DNA from 2 places in the Paenibacillus sp. FSL M7-0420 genome. Region 2 is predicted to be linked to the other one. Evidence: riboswitches for the same ligand, from Rfam matches in the RefSeq annotation. Region 2 holds a riboswitch; the other holds the start of a gene.

Region 1 (9,431 bases), 4.2 Mb from region 2:
GATCTGTATTATGAACGCCTGCGGCTGATCCGCATCCGCTTCCGGCGGGAGCATCCGGCGGCGCTTGGAATGGCTGCCCCTTTGTAAGAGGGTGACTGACGGCCTGCATCACTCCCAATCTGCGGTCCTGGTAACCGGAGCTCCTGATCGGCGCAGACGCATTACATACTGGTGACATACCAAAAAGACGAAGGCTCTCCGGGTCCCGGTAGCCGGGTATACGGTGCCTTCGTCCTTCGTATTCGTCCGCTCTGCTTCATAGCCACTCCTTTTTACGGAAGATAATGAGCATTCCGCAGCCTAGCGTCACCATGACGGCAATGACGCCATAGTAGCCGTACTCGGTGTGGATCTCCGGGATATTGTCAAAGTTCATGCCGTAGATCCCGGTAATCACGGTCAGCGGCATGAATATAGTGGTAATTGCCGTAAATACACGCATGATTTCATTGGCGCGGTTCGCAATACTGGACTGATAAGCTTCGCGCAAGTTGCCCATGAGATCGCGGTATGTTTCGAAGGTCTCAGAGATCTTGACCGCATTCTCATAGATATCGCTGAAGTACTTCTGCAGCTGATCGTCGATCAGGCGAAGATCCTTTTTGTTGAGCGTGTTGATAACTTCCTTCTGCGGGCCGAGCATTTTCTTCAGCCAGAGAATCTCACTGCGCAGACCGATGATCTCGCTCAGATGCGATTTCTTGGTATGCATGAGGATGTCTTCCTCGAGCTTCTCGATCCGCGCTTCAATCCGGTCACCGACCGAGAAGAAGTTGTCGACAACGAGGTCAATCAGCAGATACAGGAAGCGGTCAGGTGTACTGACCTCTTGCTCCCACAGTACGGGCTTCAGGACACGCAGCTCATGGATCTTCTGCTTCGTAACGGTAATAATATAATGTCTGCCAAGGAATACGTTGAGCGCACGGAGGAAGATTTCCTCATCATCGAACCGGATGCTGTTCACCACGATGAAATAATGACTCTCATAAATCTCCAGCTTCGGACGCTGATCCTCTTCACTCAGACAGTCTTCCACAGCCAGATCATGCAGGCCGTATATAGGCTGAAGCTCTACAAGGTCCTCCACATCCGCATCAATCCAGTAGAACCCCTCGGCAGGGGCGGTTAAAGTTTCTTCAATATTGTCAATAGGCGTAAAAACCCCTGCATTCACCAACCGGATTTTCATCTGATTCACTCCTTATGTCCCTGGTCTTCTCCAGGGGTATGCTAATTTCAGCACACGGAAAAAATCAGCTTGGCCGGTGGTACAATCATGGATGAAGGCCAAAAGACGGTCCGAGAGCATGAAGAAAAAGGGCTCCCGCCGCCGGCAAGCTGATGTTAATCCTGTGTGGTTGTTCATTCTGCACGCTTATTCGCGAGCCCGGGTCGCCTTCCATTGTTCTCTCACCTCTTCTTTTCGCCGTTTTTGGGTTTGAAACACTTGTCTAGTATAACGCCGGGATATGGCTCTTACAAGAGAAATTGTTTTCTGTCATAAGGCCCCTTCAGCATTGTATGGACTTGACGAAAAGGAGGTTCATGATTTAAAGTGAAATTTAAGAAAAAGCATCGTTCAGATGCTTAAGGTTATTCAACTGAATACAGCTAAATCTTATCAAGAGCAGGTGGAGGGACTAGCCCGATGAAACCCGGCAACCGGCGTGTGAACGCACGGTGCTAATTCTTGCGGAAGCTTTGCAGGGCGTTATTCGTCCGGCGGAAGTTCTCTGGCAGATGAGAGAGGCGCATATGACTGCATGATATGACCTTTCTCGCCCGGGAAAGGTCTTTTTTCGCTACCCTGCCTCAGGTTGAACCACCAAGTGGAACCCCATTTCAGTTAAGGAGTGAACAGCAATGCCTATCAAAATTCCCGACAGCCTGCCGGCCAAAGAAGTGTTATCCGGTGAGAATATTTTTGTAATGGATGAAAGCCAGGCCTTCCATCAGGATATCCGTCCTCTGCGGATCGCCATCCTGAATCTGATGCCTACCAAAGAAACTACTGAGACCCAGCTGCTGCGCCTTATCGGGAATTCCCCGCTTCAGGTGGATGTTGTTCTGCTTCATCCCAGCTCCCATACGTCGAAGAATACTTCGGCTGAGCATTTGAAGAGCTTTTACAAAACCTTTGATGAGATCAGCCACCGCCGGTTCGACGGCTTGATTGTAACAGGCGCTCCCGTAGAACAGCTGGAGTTCGAGGATGTGAACTACTGGGAGGAGCTGAAAGTGATTTTTGAGTGGAGCAAGCAGAATGTAACCTCGACCATGCACATCTGTTGGGCGGCACAGGCAGGACTGTACCATCACTTCGGCGTGCGCAAGGTGAGTCTGCCGGACAAATGCTTCGGAGTGTTTCCGCATACAATGAGCCATAATAATGTCAAGCTGCTGCGCGGCTTCGATGAAGTGTTCCATGTTCCGCATTCCCGCCATACCGACGTCTCCCGTGAAGATATTGAGCAGAACCCGGAGCTGCAGATTCTGGCAGAATCCGAGGAAGCCGGGGTGTACCTGGTGGCTACGCATGACGGGAAGCAGATTTTTGTCACCGGACATTCAGAATATGATCCCTTCTCATTGAAATGGGAGTATGACCGGGATATCGCCAAGGGGATGGAGGTTGCCTTGCCGAAGCACTATTATCCCAAGGATGATCCGACGCGTACTCCGCCGGCAGTCTGGCGCGCCCATGCCAACTTATTATTCGCTAATTGGCTCAATTACTATGTATACCAGGAGACTCCTTACGATATCGGGGCATTTATCTGAGAGGTTGACTTATTCTTAATAGAAGTAATTAATCAGGAGGCAATGGAGATGGATGAGAAACTGAGAATTGAGAGCAGACTGGCACAGATTGGTTCGATGGAGGACCCCGCCACCGGGGCCATTAATTACCCGATTTATCATGCGACGGCTTTCCGTCACCCTAGACTTGGGCAGAGTACAGGCTTTGACTACATCCGCACTAAAAATCCTACCCGCTCTGTCCTCGAAGAAGCGGCAGCGGCCCTGGAATCCGGGGATGCCGGCTTCGCCTGCGCTTCCGGTATGGCTGCACTGTCCACGGTGTTCACCTTGTTTGGACAAGGGGACCATCTCATTGTATCGCTGGACTTGTACGGCGGTACTTACCGGCTGCTGGAACGGATTCTCTCCAAATACGGCATCAGCGCCTCCTATGTAGATACGAATGATCTGGATGGACTGGAAGCGGCCCGCCAGCCGGGCACGAAGGCTGTATTCATTGAGACGCCGACCAACCCGCTGATGATGATAACGGATGTCGAAGCCGTATGTACCTGGGCCCGCCGTCACGGGCTGCTCACGATTGTAGACAATACGCTGCTGACTCCGTTCTTCCAGCGCCCGCTGGAGCTTGGAGCAGATATCGTGGTTCACAGTGCGACTAAGTACCTGGGCGGGCATAACGATGTGCTGGCGGGTCTGATCGTGACCAAGGGGGCAGAATTGTCGGCTGAAATGGCCGTCCTGCATAACTCCCTGGGAGCGGTTCTCGCGCCGAATGACAGCTACCAGCTGATGAAGGGTATGAAGACCCTCGCGCTGCGCATGGAGCGGCATGAGAGCAACGCTCTGGCTATTGCCCGTTATCTGCAGGAGCATCCGGCGATTGCCGAGGTCTTCCACCCGGGCCTGCCTGATCATCCGGGCTATGCCATCCAGAACCGCCAGTCCTCCGGCAACACGGGAATCTTCTCCTTCAAGGTAAAAGAGGCCAGCTATGTGGAGCCGCTGCTCCGCCATATCCGGCTGATCGCCTTCGCCGAGAGTCTGGGCGGTGTTGAATCGCTGATGACCTATCCGGCGATACAGACCCACGCCGATATTCCGGCTGAAATCCGCGATGCTGTAGGTGTGGATGACCGGCTGCTGCGCTTCTCTGTCGGCATAGAGCATGTAGATGATCTGATCGCTGATCTGGGACAGGCTCTGGAGGCCGCCCGGAGCGAGCTGGAATAAGGCACCGCCGGACCCGCCAGGCTGTGCAGCAACCGCAGAACGTACAAGCAGCAGTGCCTTCGGGCGCTGCTGTTTAATTTTGTATGGGACAAGGGAAATTATCCGTCCTGCGCTGCGAAACATTTCTCAAGAACAGCCGATTGTGATACGATGGGAGAACGGACTATTTTTATTTCAAATTGTATTTATCTCATAGACTTCATAGATGAAGAGGAGGCCGTCAACAGTGAGTGCAGTCGATCTTATACTGGGTAAGGCACTGAAGGGTGAACGTCTTCAGTTGGAAGATACGGTCACATTGTTCGAGAGCAATGAAATTGAGAAAATGGGCGCTGCCGCAGATATTATTATGAAGCGCTGGCACCCGGAGCCTATAACGACATTCGTTATCGGCCGCAACATTAACTACACCAATGTATGTGATGTCTATTGCCGCTTCTGCGCCTTCTACCGCAGACCCGGTTCGGAGGAAGGCTATGTGCTTCCCGATGAGACAATCTATCAGAAGATTGCTGAGACCATGAGCGTTAACGGAACTGAGATTCTGATGCAGGGCGGTACGAATCCTAATCTGCCGTTCAGCTACTATACGGATATTCTGCGCGGTATCAAGCAACGGTTCCCGGAGATTACCATGCATTCCTTCTCACCAGCTGAGATTATGAAAATGGTTGAGGTCTCCGGCCTGCCGCTGGAACAGGTCATGCGTGAGATTCATGCTGCGGGCCTCGATTCCCTGCCCGGCGGTGGCGCAGAGATTCTCGATGACCGCACCCGCCGCAAGATCAGCCGGCTCAAGGGCTCCTGGCGCGAGTGGATGGACGTCATGCAGACCGCACACCGGATCGGTATGAATACAACGGCCACGATGGTCATTGGTCTGGGTGAGACTATGGAAGAACGGGCGCTGCATCTGCTTCGTGTCCGTGAAGCCCAGGACGAATGCATTGCGAACAAATATGATTCCGAAGGCTTCCTGGCGTTCATCTCCTGGACCTTCCAGCCGGATAATACGAACCTGAAGCTGGACCGCCAGACCCCGGAGGAATACCTGAAGACTGTAGCCATCAGCCGCCTGGTGCTGGACAATATCAAGAATTTCCAGTCCTCTTGGGTAACGATGGGTCCTGAAGTAGGCAAGCTCTCCCTGCAATACGGCTGCAATGACTTCGGCAGCACGATGATTGAGGAGAACGTAGTCTCCTCGGCGGGCGCGACCTACAAGGTCAACATCGAGTCGATCACCCAGCTCATCCGCGAGGCTGGCAAGATCCCGGCGCAGCGCAACACGCGCTATGACATCCTGCGGACGTTCGAGGATGCGAATGCCAAGATTGATAATGATTTTGTGATGCAGAACTAGAATATAGCTATACATCAACAGATCAATAACGGGGCTGTGCTACCTATAGGTAGCACAGCCCCGTTATGTTTTTTGGAAACTATTGTTTCCTCCAGTTCCGAACAAGAAGTATATCAATGCTAAAACTACGCGAAAACCGAATAGCAATCGTTACAGCGTCATGTAGCTAATGTATACGAAAAACAGCATACATTGTGTTCACTTGCAGGCATATGGCCGAATGTATGCGGAAAACAACATACATTGTGCTTGCTCACAGGCATATGGCCCGAATGTATGCGGAAAACAGCATACATTGTGCTCGCACGCAGGCGCATAACCCGAATGTATATGAAAAACAGCATATATTGAGCTGTATTTCCAGATAATCCCATTGTATTGGATTTTCGTTGTTTTTGTCATAGAGTTGTAAAATTTAATCGTTATATTTTACAAAAATAGCTGAAATAATGTGAGATTTTACACAACAATTTATAAGAGTTAATGGAATTTGATAGATTCATAGGGAAGGCTATGATACAATTTTTCGGACAGTGGTAGAATAATCTAGCAATCACAGGGAGGAAATTAGATTTATGGGAGAGAGAAGATGGAACAAGCCGATAGCTTCTTTATTGGCTACCACAGTTCTGGCAGCACAGATGCTGGGCGGAGTATTCAATGTTCCTGTGCTGGCGGCAGGAAAGGCTGAGGCTTCTCCGGTGATTAATCCGGGAACCATTAATTTACGCTTGATGAGCACCACTGATGTTCATACGAATGTATATGGATGGGACTATTTCAAGGGTGCCGCCTCCGCGACTGTAGGTCTGGACCGTACTTCAACCTTGGTAAAGACTGCACGCAGTGAAGCAGAGGGCGAGTACAACCTTTTGCTGGATAATGGCGATTTAATTCAAGGAACACCGCTGGGAACGTATATGGCCCAAGTGTCTGATTTCAGGGAAAGTGAAGACCAGATTCATCCGATCATCGCAGCTATGAACCTGATGGGTTATGATGCAGCAACCTTTGGCAATCATGAATTCAATTATGGTTTGGATTATCTGGACCGGACCGTTAAAGGCAATGTAAACAGCGCAACTTATAAGGAGTCTACGGGAGCGAAGTTCCCTTATGTGAATGCAAATATTTATAATGTGTCCGATAATAATAATACATTTGAACCTTATAAAATCATCGATAAAGAGGTAAAGGACAGCAACGGCAACACCGTTACCATTAAAGTCGGCCTCCTGGGTCTGGTTACTCCTCAGATCATGGAGTGGGACAAGGTGAACCTGGAGCAAAAGGTTATTGCCAAAGATATTGTGGAAACGGCGAAGAAGTTTGTTCCTGAAATGAAGACGGCTGGTGCGGACGTTATCGTCGCCATGACTCATTCCGGGTTCGACGCTGCTGCCGCAGAAGGAACCGGAGCAGAGAATGTCATTAACCTGCTGAGCAAGGTTCCCGGCATTGATGCCATTACTTTCTCGCATACCCACAAGGTATTCCCGACGAACGGCGTTGACAGCGCGCTGGATGCGTCCTTCAAAGATCCGTCCACCAAGAAACCTTACAATAATGGTGTAGCTAAGGTAGATAACGTTAACGGACACATCAATGGGACTCCGGCAGTACAAGCAGGCTATGGCGGTGGTTACCTGGGCCTTATCGATCTGAAAATCGCCCAGAACAGCAGCGGCAAGTGGACAGTAGACAAAGCAGTCTCCAAGGCTTCTACGCGCTCTATTGCTGGCGCAGCCATTGACACTGCTATTGACGATCTTGCCGGAGCAGCACATCAAGCTACGATTGATTATGTGAATCAACCGCTTGGTGTAACAACTACGCCGATGAACAGCTACTTTGCATTGGTTCAGGATGATCCGACAGTCCAGCTCGTAACCTATGCCCAGCAGCAGTATGTATCTAACTTGATTCATACGAACGAGAATCTGGCCGACTATAGAAACCTGCCGATCCTGAGCGTTGGTGCGCCATTCAAGGCTGGACGCAACGGCCCTGAGGAGTATACAGACATTAAGAAAGGCAGTCTTACGATTGCCAGCGCAAGCGATTTGTACTTGTATGACAACACACTCAAGGCGATTGTTGTTAACGGTGAAACCGTCAAGAATTGGGTAGAGATGAGCGCAGGAGCGTTCAACCGTATCAAGCCATCCATCTCCACCCCCCAGCCGCTTTTGAATTCAGCATTTGCTGTATTCAATTTCGATGTGATTGACGGGATCAAATATACAATTGATGTTACCCGTCCTGCTAAATACATGCCTGATGGAACGCTTGTCGATAAGTCTTACAGCCGGGTAACCTCCATTACTTACAACGACCAGCCGCTGAACCTAGAGGATAAGTTCGTGGTCGTTACCAACAACTACCGTGCAAGCGGCGGCGGGAACTTCCCGGGTGTCAAAGGCGCTAACATGATCATTGATTCCCAGATGGAGAACCGCCAGGTGCTGATGGATTACATCAAGGAAGCGGGAACCGTTGATCCTACCGCAGACAACAACTGGTCGATTGCACCTATTGAAGGCAATGTTACTGTAACATTCCCGTCTTCACCCAAAGCAGCAGCAGTCGCTCCTGCAAACATTACTGCTACGGGAACTCAAGATGTCAATAAATTTGAAATCTACAACCTTGATTTGAAAAAAGCTCCTCCAGTCCCAACGGGAGATGTTGAAGTCCATCTGCTGGGCATTAATGACTTCCACGGCCAACTGGACACTACCTCGGTGGTGAACGGAGAAGCTGTAGGAACGGCGGCTACACTTGCAGCTTATTTGAAGGAAGCCCGTGCCAAATATGAGCATTCGCTGCTGTTCCATAACGGCGATTCTGTGGGCGCATCCGCTCCGGTATCTTCGCTGGAACGCGACAAGCCTACAATGGAATGGATGAACCTCATGAAGTTCGACGTCGGCACCCTGGGCAACCATGAATTTGACCAAGGTGTTGAGGCGATGAAGGCTCAAATCTATGGCGGTAAAGACCCTAAGAATGAGAAAGTCGTCCATAACGGCGCGGATTTCGATTATATCAATGCCAACGCAGTAGACAGTACTACTGGCAAACCTATTATCACTCCTTATGTAGTAAAAGAAGTTGGCGGCGTGAAAATTGGCTTCATCGGAGTGGTGACCAAAGCAACGCCAAGCAAAGTATCGCCAGCCGGTACAGCCGGTGTGAAATTCCTGAGTGCCGAGGAAGAGGTCGCGGCGATTGAGAAATATGCGGCCGAGCTGAATGCTCAAGGCGTCAAGACGATCGTAGTGCTTGCCCATGATCCGGCAACAACCAAGGTTGATCCGGTTACCAAAAAGAATGTATCCACCGGCGAAGCTGTAGATCTGGCTAATGCGCTTCCTGCCAATTCCCCGGTTGATGTCATCGTAGCCGGAGACAACCATGGCTATGCCAATGATACGGTGAACGGTAAGCTGATCGTTCAGGCTTACTCTTACGGAACGGCTTTCGAAGACATCAAGCTGGTGATTGACGGAGCTACAGGTACAGTGAAGAGTAAAACAGCTACTGTAACGAACACGGTTCAGAGTAAAATCACACCGGATGCCGAAACCAAGGCGTTGGTGGACTACTATCTGAGTCGGCACCCTGAGCTGACTCAGCCTGTAGGAACTACTGACGGTACAATTACCCGTACAGATGCCTACACTAAGGAATCAGCATTGGGTAATCTGATTGCAGATGCGATGCGCAGCGCTGATTTCGAAGACGGTTCTACGGTTCCTGCTGATTTCGCCTTCATGAACCCGGGCGGTATCCGTGCGGATCTTCCGAAGGGTAATGTAGCGTTCGGCGATCTGGCGAAGATTCAGCCATTCGGCAACACGCTGGTGAAGCTGACGCTTACCGGTCAGCAGATCAAGACTCTGCTGCAGCAGCAATGGGCGGTTAAGGCTGACGGCACCGCAGACACGAAGACACTGCAAATCTCAGGTCTGAAATATACAGCCAACATGTATCTGCCGGTTGCAGAGCGTGTGGCTAACCTGACCAAGACAGACGGAACACCTATTGAAATGTCGAAGAGCTACAC
Region 2 (9,431 bases):
TCCCGGGAGGAAATCGAGAAGTTTCTTGATACGGCGCTGGACGTTTATCTCAGCATTCACAAGTAATTCCGCAGCACCGCTTTCGCCCTATCCGAGCAGAAGCGGTGCTTTTTTTCTAATCATATAAGCATTTATATGTTTCATACTCATTCCTATACAATACGGGTGATACTATTGACGACAATTCAATTAAAATGGCTCAGCTATCTGACCTGTCTCATTATGTTCATGGCGCTGTTCGGCGGGGTTGTGGTGACCAAGACCGGCTCGGGACTGGAATGCGGAAATCAGTGGCCGCTGTGCCACGGAAAGCTGATTCCGGCCTACACAATTGGCTCTCTGATTGAATATACCCACCGCTTGTTCAGCGGCCTGGCTGGCCTGCTGTCCCTGGCTTCCATGGTTGCCTTCTGGCGTTATGCCAGGCACCGTAAGGATCTGCTGGCCTATGCCCTGCTGACCCTGATCTTCGTCATCATTCAAGGCGGGATGGGAGCGCTTGCAGTTGTGAAGTCGCAGTCGGCTGCGGTTATGGCCCTGCATATGGGCTTCTCGCTGATTGCTTTCGCCGGTTCGCTGATGCTGGCGCTTGGGACTAGGCGGGCATTCTCTCCGGGAGCGGAACTCAGCACAGGAAGTCCTAAAGTCCGTATAGCCTTCCGCAACTTAACCTGGGTTACTGCAGTATATTCATATATCGTTGTCTACATCGGGGCCTACGTAAGCCACACCAGCTCCCAGGGAGGGTGCTCCGGCTGGCCGCTGTGTAATGGACAATGGATCCCGGAAATGAGCGGCGGAGTAGGAATTGTATTCGTGCACCGGATAGCGGCGGCGATTCTGTTCCTGCTGACGGCTATACTTGGGCATCTGGCCTTCTGGAAGCATAAGGAGCTGCCTGAGCTGAGGGCTCTGGGCGTGGCGGCAGTTCTGCTCTGCCTGATGCAGGTATTCAGCGGAGCGGCTGTGGTATACACACTGAATAATGAAAGATTGTACATATTTGCTGCGTTATCCCATATTGTGCTGATCTCCGGACTCTTCGGGGTTCTGTGCTACATGAGTGTAAGGGTCTGGCAGTTAAGCGGAGCTGGCAGGGGCAGCAAGTGATAAGGTAACGGCAACGGTGGACGGGATTAGCATAAGGTCCTGTTTGAGGAGGAACACTATAGTGCGATACGGTAATTTACGACAATGGATTGAGCAGCTCCGCAGGGATAAGGATCTGGCAGTGATAGATACCCCTGTTGATCCTTATCTGGAGCTTGCCGAAATTCACCGCCGGGTGGTGGAGGAGGAGGGCCCGGCACTGCTGTTCACGAACGTGCAGGGAACGCCGTTCCCGGTCGCTACGAATCTGTTCGGTACCGTCCGGCGCGTCAACAAGGCCTTTGGGACAAGACCGGAGCAGCTGCTGAAGTCGCTGACAACGGCGATGGAGCAGCTGGTTCCGCCCTCAGCCGCCGGTTTATGGCGGGAGAAAACGGTGCTGCTTGAGCTGCTGAGAGCAGGGACCAAGAATATACCGCAAGGAGAGGCTCCGGTGCTCGGTGTCTGCAGCAGCAGTGACCCGCTGAAGGAGCTGCCCCGGATTACGGCTTGGCCTAAGGACGGCGGGGCGTTCATCACGCTTCCTCTGGTCTATACGGAGAGTATCACCAACCCCAAGGATCATAATCTCGGATTGTACCGGATTCAGGTGTATGACGACAGCACCACAGGTATTCACTGGCAGATTCATAAGGGCGGCGGCTTCCATCACTCGCAGGCAGAGCATCTCGGCGAGACGCTGCCGGTGTCTGTCTTCATCGGCGGGCCGCCGGCGCTGATTGCGGCAGCAGTGGCTCCGGTCCCGGAACGGATTCCGGAGCTGCTGCTGGCCTCGCTGATGCTGGGCGGCAAGCTTCCTATGGTGCAGGACCCCTTGGGCGGGCACCGGATTCCGGCTGAGGCGGAATTCTCCATCCGGGGACGCGTATCTCCGCTGGAGCGGAGAGCGGAAGGGCCGTACGGCAGCCAGTCCGGCTACTATTCCATGCAGCATGATTTCCCGGTCATGCATGTTCAGCGGATGTGGCACCGCAAGGATGCCATCTACCCGGCGACCATTACCGGCAAGCCGCGCCAGGAGGATTATTATCTGAAGGATTATTTGCAGCGGCTGCTCGCTCCAGCCTATCCTCTGCTGATCCCTTCGGTCAAAGGGCTGTGGTCCTACTCCGAATCCGGTTCGCATTCACTGACTTCAGCGGTCGTGAGGGAGAGCTATCCGCGCGAGTACATGGTGTCAGCGTTTCGTATCTTAGGGGAAGGTCAGCTCTCCTTAACCAAATTCCTGCTGCTGACTAATGTGCAGGTGGAGCTTACCGATTTCCCCAAGCTGCTGGAAACGGTGCTTGAGCGCTTCAATCCGCAATCGGATCTGACGATCTTTGCCAATACCTCCATGGATACACTGGATTATACCGGACGTAAGCTGAATCATGGCAGTAAGGCGGTGATGGCGGGCATCGGCAGCCCGGTCCGTCAGCTGCCAAGGACCTATACAGAGGGTCTGCTTCCATCAATCACCGCCGCTGTGCCTTATTGCGGAGGATGTTTAGCCGTTTCCGGTGCATCCTATGAAGAGGACCCGGAGCTGCCGGAGCGGCTGGTGGCTGCCTTCAAGGAGAGGGAGACCGCCTGGCCGCTGATTGTGCTGGTCGATCGGGCGGAAGAGGCGGTAAGCACGCAGACCTCATTCCTGTGGACCGTATTCACCCGCTTCAATCCGGCAGATGATATCTATTCGGCGGCCGGGGTACACCGGGGCAGCGTCAGCTATACGCTGCCGATTATTATAGATGCCCGGATGAAGCCGGGATACCCGGAGGAGCTGGCTCCGAATGAGGATATTGCGAAGCGGGTAGGCCGCAACTGGAACCGTTATTTTCCTCTAGCGTAGAAGTGAACTTAAGGAGGGTCAAAATATGCTGCGGACGTTACTTGGAGAGCCGCCCCGCGTGAACAGCGGTGTGCTGGCTGAAGCTATGGAGTCCATGGCGAAGGCTGCCTCCGTGCTGCGCAAGGAGATGGCGGCACATGAAGACCATGACCATGAATACCGCAAGCTGGAAATCTGGACACGCGGCCTGATCTCCTCTCTGGATGAGCTGGAGCAGAGCTGGTTCGCAGCCGCCTTTTTCCGGAAGTCAGTGATAGCCGGTTATATGGACGACATGTCGTCCACGGAGCAGGGGGAGTACGCCAGATATGTGTATTTCTACAAGGATGGCTTCATCCGTGTTTTCTCGCTGCTGGACAAGCTGGGCACGGTGCTGAATAATCTGTACAATCTCAATACAGGCAAGGTGAAGACGCATTTCTCCTATTTCACGGTGCTGAGGCAATTTCAGTTGCTGCATGCGCATCATCCGCTGGCGGATGAGCTGGAGCGAATCAGGAATTCCTACCGGGAGCCGGTGGAGAATCTGCGCAAGCGGCGCAACGCTGAGATCCATTACATGAACGCGGAGATGACCGACGACCTCTGGCAGCGTCACCAGGGATTGCATGACAAGATTCGTCTGGAGGATCTCGACAGCCATCTGGAGGATTTGAAGCAGAGCCTGGAGATGGTATGCCAATCCCTGGCCGCCGCATACAGGTACGGGAATGAACAATGGCACAAGAACAAAGCGGCCCCAGGACCTAAATCCGGGCATGTCCGTCCGTAAAAACTTACCTTTGACAAAAAACTCGAAACTGAATATACTTAGGCATACATTAAGTTCTGACAGGATACGGAATATATAACTTCATACTATTATCTTATCGAGAGCGGCGGAGGGATAGGCCCGATGAAGCCCGGCAACCGGTTTGAAGACAGCCTTAAGCTGCATCCAAATGTCATGGTGCTAATTCCTACAATGCCGCCGGTTAAGGGGTATTTGGCAGATGAGAAGGCATTGTCATTATACACACAGGGCCTCTTGCGATCTGCATGGATCGTAGGGGGTCTTTTTATTGCAATGATGGAAGTTAATACAGAAGGGGGACGCAGCGGTTGATAGAATTGAAGGATATAACCAAGGTGTATGGCAAGGGCAGTAAGCAGGCAACTGCACTCTCTGCGCTGAGCCTGTCGATTAAGAAGGGTGAAATCTTCGGGGTGATCGGTCACTCCGGGGCCGGCAAAAGCACGCTGATCCGCTGCATTAATCTGCTGGAGCGTCCGACTGCGGGCGAGGTGTGGGTGGACGGTGTCGAGCTTACAGCGCTCAGCCAGGGACAGCTGCAGGAGCAGCGGCGCAAGATCGGGATGATTTTTCAGCATTTCAATCTGCTCTCATCGGCTACAGTCTATGACAATATCGCGTTTCCGCTGCGGCTGATCGGAGCCGGAAGGAACGAGATTGAACAAAAGGTTAAGGATCTGCTCGCCCTGGTAGGGTTGGAGGAGCACTGGAATAAGTACCCGGCCCAGTTATCCGGCGGACAGAAGCAGCGTGTCGGAATCGCCCGGGCACTGGCGAGTGATCCGGACGTTCTGTTATGCGATGAGGCGACCTCGGCGCTTGATCCGCAGACGACAGACTCCATACTGCGCCTGCTGATGGATATCAACCGCAGATTCCATCTGACCATCGTGCTGATTACCCATGAAATGCATGTCATTCAGAGCATTTGCGACCGTGTTGCCGTGATCCATGGCGGCGGTATTGTGGAGCAGGGTGAAGTGGCCGAGGTCTTTCTGAAGCCGAAGCATGAGGTGACCAAAGAATTCATCCGCAGTGAGACCCAGTCGGACGGACCGCTCCGGCAAGCGATTGATGCTGTGCAGCCGGGTTACACGAAGTCGGTCAAAATCACTTTTCTCGGGCAAAAGACTTACGGGTCGACGCTCTCACAGGTGGTTCAGGGAACCGGGGTTCACTTCGCCATTCTCCATGGCACCATCTCTACAATCAAGGATGTTCCTTACGGCCAGCTGATCGTCCGGTTCGAAGGACCTGAGGGTGCGGTTGAAGCCACGCTCACTGAGCTCATAGCGCAAGGTCTTGATGTGGAGGTGATTTTGTAATGGACTTTAGCACAATCAATTGGGAAGAAATGCTGGAAGCTACGATTGCTACACTCAAAATGATCGCAATTTCAGGAATATTTACAATAATCCTTGGTTTACCGCTTGGAATTGTGTTATATTTATGGGGCAAGTCAAATAACGTTATTATCAGGGTGGTTTACTCGGTATTATCCTTCGTTGTGAATATCCTGCGTTCGGTTCCTTTTATCATTCTGATGGTTGCCCTGATTCCGTTCAGCAAGGCCATTATGGGCACTTCGATTGGTGTGCTTGGAACGATTCCGGCACTGGTGATCGGCGCGGCGCCTTTCTTCGCCAGACTGGTGGAGACGGCACTGCGGGAGGTTGACCGGGGAATTATTGAAGCGGCGCAGGGCATGGGAGCGTCCACCGGGCAGATCGTGATGCGCGTGCTGCTGCCGGAGGCTCGTCCGGGTCTGCTTGCCGGTGTAACCATTACTGTTGTGACCCTTGTCTCGTATACCGCAATGTCCGGCATGATCGGCGGCGGCGGCCTGGGTGACCTGGCGATCCGCTACGGATATTACCGCTATGAGAAGGAAGTCATGATTATCTCGGTAGCGCTGATGGTGATTCTGGTGCAGCTGCTGCAAATGGCCGGTGACCGGCTGGTAAGACATTTTACACGGAAATAAGGTAAGTCCACATATAGCCTTATTCAATAAACCATATGGATTAGAGGGGGATTTACAGATGAAAAAAGTACTGCTTACATTCTTCAGCCTGACCTTGATATTGGTGCTTGCCGCTTGCGGAAACAACAAGGCGAATAACACCACGAATTCTGCTGCCACAACGGCACCTACAGAAGCGGCTGCTGCAGAGCCGACTACAGAGCCTGCTGCGGACCCGGTAACCCTGGTGATTGGTGCTTCTCCTGTACCGCATGCGGAGATCCTCAAAGCAATTGCCCCACTGCTTGAAGCCCAAGGCATTAAGCTGGAGATCAAAGAATTCACAGATTATATTCTTCCCAATACACAGCTTGCCGAGAAGCAGCTCGATGCGAACTTCTTCCAGCACAAGCCTTACCTGGATGATCAGAACACCAAGAACGGCACAGATCTCGTATCTGTAACTGCTGTTCATGTAGAGCCATTTGGCGCCTATTCCAAAAAGATCAAATCGATTGATGAATTGGCAGAAGGTGCGAAGGTTGCGATTCCGAATGATGCAACGAACGGAGGCCGCGCCTTGATTCTGCTGGCGAAGAACGGTCTGATCAAGCTGAAGGATGACACGAATATTGCTTCCACCAAAGCGGATATCACTGAGAACACCAAGAAGCTGGATATCATTGAGCTGGATGCAGCCATGCTGCCCCGTCAGCTGGATGAAGTAGACCTGGCGCTGATCAACACCAACTTCGCACTGGATGCCAAGCTGTCTCCAACGAAGGATGCGTTGTTCATTGAAGGCGGAGATTCCCCGTATGCCAACCTGCTGGTAGCCCGTCCTGACAATAAGGATTCCGATGCTATTCAGAAGCTGGCAGCAGCGCTGACTTCCCCGGAAGCGAAGGAATTCATCGAAAAGCAATATGACGGAGCAATTATCCCGGCATTCTAAGCTTGAACCTAGGGATGTTGAATCATCTAATGAGACCATAAGAAGCCCGTAGCCAGAAATGGCTGGCGGAGCGGCTTCTGGTCTTTTTGAATAGCCAAGTGGTTGATCCTGCAGGCGAAATCCTCTATAATAAAAAAAAATCCCGGCCTCTTAGCGGAGGCCGGGATGGTTTATGAAACGGGATTAGAATACCTGAACGACTTCTTCCACGCCTTCTACTTCTTCAATCAGGGCGCGTTCGATCCCGGCTTTAAGCGTGATCGTGGAGCTTGGGCAACTGCCGCATGCACCCATAAGCTTCAGCTTAACGATGCCGTCTTCAACATCAATCAGTTCCACGTCACCGCCATCGCGCTGCAGGAACGGACGAAGTTTATCAAGGACTTCCAGTACTTCATCGTACATGGTTGCGCTTTGTACATTCTCACTCATTTCTCAATCACTCCTTTCGTATGTTTATTATAGTACAAAAAGTTAAAAAATAAAATGGTTACGGCAGAATAGGGAGATCATCATGAGACCAATTATAGAATTCTGTGCCAGCAACATCGGCCACGGCACTGAACCGCTCAAGCTTAAGCTGGAACAAAACCCTGAATATGATGTAGTGGAGTACGGCTGTCTGAACAACTGCGGAGAGTGTTATCTCCGGCCGTTCGCCATGGTTGACGGGGAGATCATAGAAGCTGATTCCCCCGCTGCTCTGGAAGAGGCGATTGCAGCCGCTATACAAGAAGCAGAGGCCTGGGACAGTCTGGAGATTGATTAAGCCGGATTCAAGCCGGGATTGTTCAGCCGAAATGGCGTTTGGACATCCACAGGACGCCGCTCTTCAGCAGGCGCGGAACCCGGCCCATGACGGAGCGGCGGCCCATCAGGCCGAAGCCGGCATTTTTGCCGAGTGAACCGAGGGTTCCCTTCAGCTTAATCTTATTCAGCTTCGGGGTTTCGCCCCGCCATAACGCCTGTAATATCTGTCCCACCTGCTCGCCCTGGGCACCCGCCGCCTGTGCACTGGGGGCGAAGGGCAGGCTGGCACAGTCCCCGATCACATAGACCTCCGGATATTCAGCAATATTATAATATTCCCCCACAATGAGCCTGCCTCCACGGTCCTTCGGAAGCTCCAGCTGCTGCACGACCTTCACGGGTTGAATACCGGCAGTCCATACCGTCACATCCGCCGGAATAGCCTGGGTGCCATTGAAGATGGCATCCTTCTCGACATGAGAGACCGACACCCCGCCAATCGTCTCCACCTGATGCTCACTGAACCATTCCTCGACATACCTGGACAGCTTGGCCGGAAAAGAAGATAAAATACGTTCTCCCCGGTCCATCAGAGAGATATTCAGATCCGGCCGGCTCTCCCTCAGCTCCGAGGCAATCTCTACGCCGCTCAGTCCCCCGCCGACAATATTGACGGTTCCATAAGGCTTCACATCGTTCAGCCGGCGGTAAGTTTCCCGGGTCCCGGCGAAGCTCTGAATACTGCAGGTGTATTCCTCGGCACCCGGAATGTTATGGTAATTATCCGTACAGCCGAGGGCAATCGCCAGGATATCATAGGCTACCGGCTCCCCGGAATCGAGGAGGACCAGTCTGCTCTCCAGATCAATGGAACCCACCTGCCCGTAACGTACGGTCAGGCGGGGGTGCACCGGGAATTGAATCCGCAAATGGTAATCGGTGGCGGTGCCTGCGGCCAGTGCATAATATTCGGTCTTGATCCCCTGATACGGCATCCGGTCCACCAGGATGATTTCCACATCAGGAGGGAGATGATTATCCAGCAGTTGCTGAATGAGGGCAAGACCGCCGTAGCCGCCGCCCAAGACAAGTAGGGTTCTCATGCCAACTGATCTTCCTTTCGGGTACATAATGGACAAGGCAGTTCTGCGTTCACTGGCTGAGGTAAGCTTGTTCTTTTCTTATTCGTATACCTTGATCTCGTTATAGAAGGTATCCCGTTCTACAGGAATCCGTCCTGCGCCCTTCACGAGCCAGATCAGCTCATCCCGGGTCAAGCCCTCCGGTGTCAGCGCGCCGGCAGCGTGGCTGATCCGTTCCTTCAGGATCGTTCCGTGCACATCGGAAGCGCCGAAGTTCAAGGCAACCTGGGTCAACTGGGGCCCGATATTAATGAAGTAGGCCTTGATATGATCGAAATTGTCCAGCATCAGACGGCTGACGGCAATGGTCTTCAGATCCTCATTCGCGGAGTTGCGGCGCATAATGCCCGCATTCTTGTTCTTAGGCTGCATGGACAGCGGAATGAATACCATGAAACCGCCGGTCTCGTCTTGCAGGTCACGAATTTGCAGCATATGGCGGATGCGGTCTTCACGGGACTCAATCGAACCGTACAGCATCGTGGTATGGGTCTTCATGCCAAGGTGATGGGCGGTGCGGTGCACCTCGAGATATTCCTCGACATTGGCTTTGTCGACGCGCATTTTTTTGCGGTACTGGTCAGACAGAATCTCTGCCCCTCCTCCGGTAAGGGTCTTCAGTCCGGCGGCGCGCAGCTGCTCCAGCACTTCACGGATACTAAGTCCGCTGATGCGGGTGAAGAAGTCGATCTCTGCCGCTGTATAAGCCTTGAGAGTCACCTCGGGGAAATGCTCGTTCAGAGCACGCAGCGAATCAACATAGTACTGGAAGGGCACATTATCATTATGCCCGCCTACAATATGGAACTCGCGCACGCCGGGATGAATATGCTGCTGTACATACTCCACCATCTCCTGGCCGGAGAGGGTGTAAGCCCCTTCTT

The links. A riboswitch is a leader RNA that binds a small molecule or an ion and turns the genes downstream of it on or off. The one in region 2 is predicted to bind S-adenosylmethionine.
Region 1: linked by a shared signal. The riboswitch ahead of metA (homoserine O-acetyltransferase MetA) and the one ahead of MKX51_RS25485 (methionine ABC transporter ATP-binding protein) in region 2 are both predicted to bind S-adenosylmethionine.

What each region holds. Positions count from the first base shown of each region.
Region 1 is NZ_JBBOCJ010000001.1:1,792,789-1,802,219, forward strand. It holds gene MKX51_RS07620 (HRDC domain-containing protein) at 1-87, shown strand, start outside; gene corA (magnesium/cobalt transporter CorA) at 257-1,192, opposite strand; SAM riboswitch class I at 1,619-1,750, shown strand; gene metA (homoserine O-acetyltransferase MetA) at 1,867-2,784, shown strand; gene MKX51_RS07635 (aminotransferase class I/II-fold pyridoxal phosphate-dependent enzyme) at 2,833-3,999, shown strand; gene mqnC (cyclic dehypoxanthinyl futalosine synthase) at 4,226-5,362, shown strand; gene MKX51_RS07645 (bifunctional 2',3'-cyclic-nucleotide 2'-phosphodiesterase/3'-nucleotidase) at 5,938-9,431, shown strand, end outside.
Region 2 is NZ_JBBOCJ010000001.1:5,969,160-5,978,590, reverse strand. It holds gene MKX51_RS25505 (thioredoxin family protein) at 1-66, shown strand, start outside; gene MKX51_RS25500 (COX15/CtaA family protein) at 175-1,110, shown strand; gene MKX51_RS25495 (UbiD family decarboxylase) at 1,172-2,944, shown strand; gene MKX51_RS25490 (Cthe_2314 family HEPN domain-containing protein) at 2,970-3,716, shown strand; SAM riboswitch class I at 3,808-3,943, shown strand; gene MKX51_RS25485 (methionine ABC transporter ATP-binding protein) at 4,046-5,062, shown strand; gene MKX51_RS25480 (methionine ABC transporter permease) at 5,062-5,721, shown strand; gene MKX51_RS25475 (MetQ/NlpA family ABC transporter substrate-binding protein) at 5,780-6,655, shown strand; gene MKX51_RS25470 (NifU family protein) at 6,839-7,087, opposite strand; gene MKX51_RS25465 (YuzB family protein) at 7,170-7,424, shown strand; gene MKX51_RS25460 (NAD(P)/FAD-dependent oxidoreductase) at 7,447-8,508, opposite strand; gene mqnE (aminofutalosine synthase MqnE) at 8,587-9,431, opposite strand, start outside.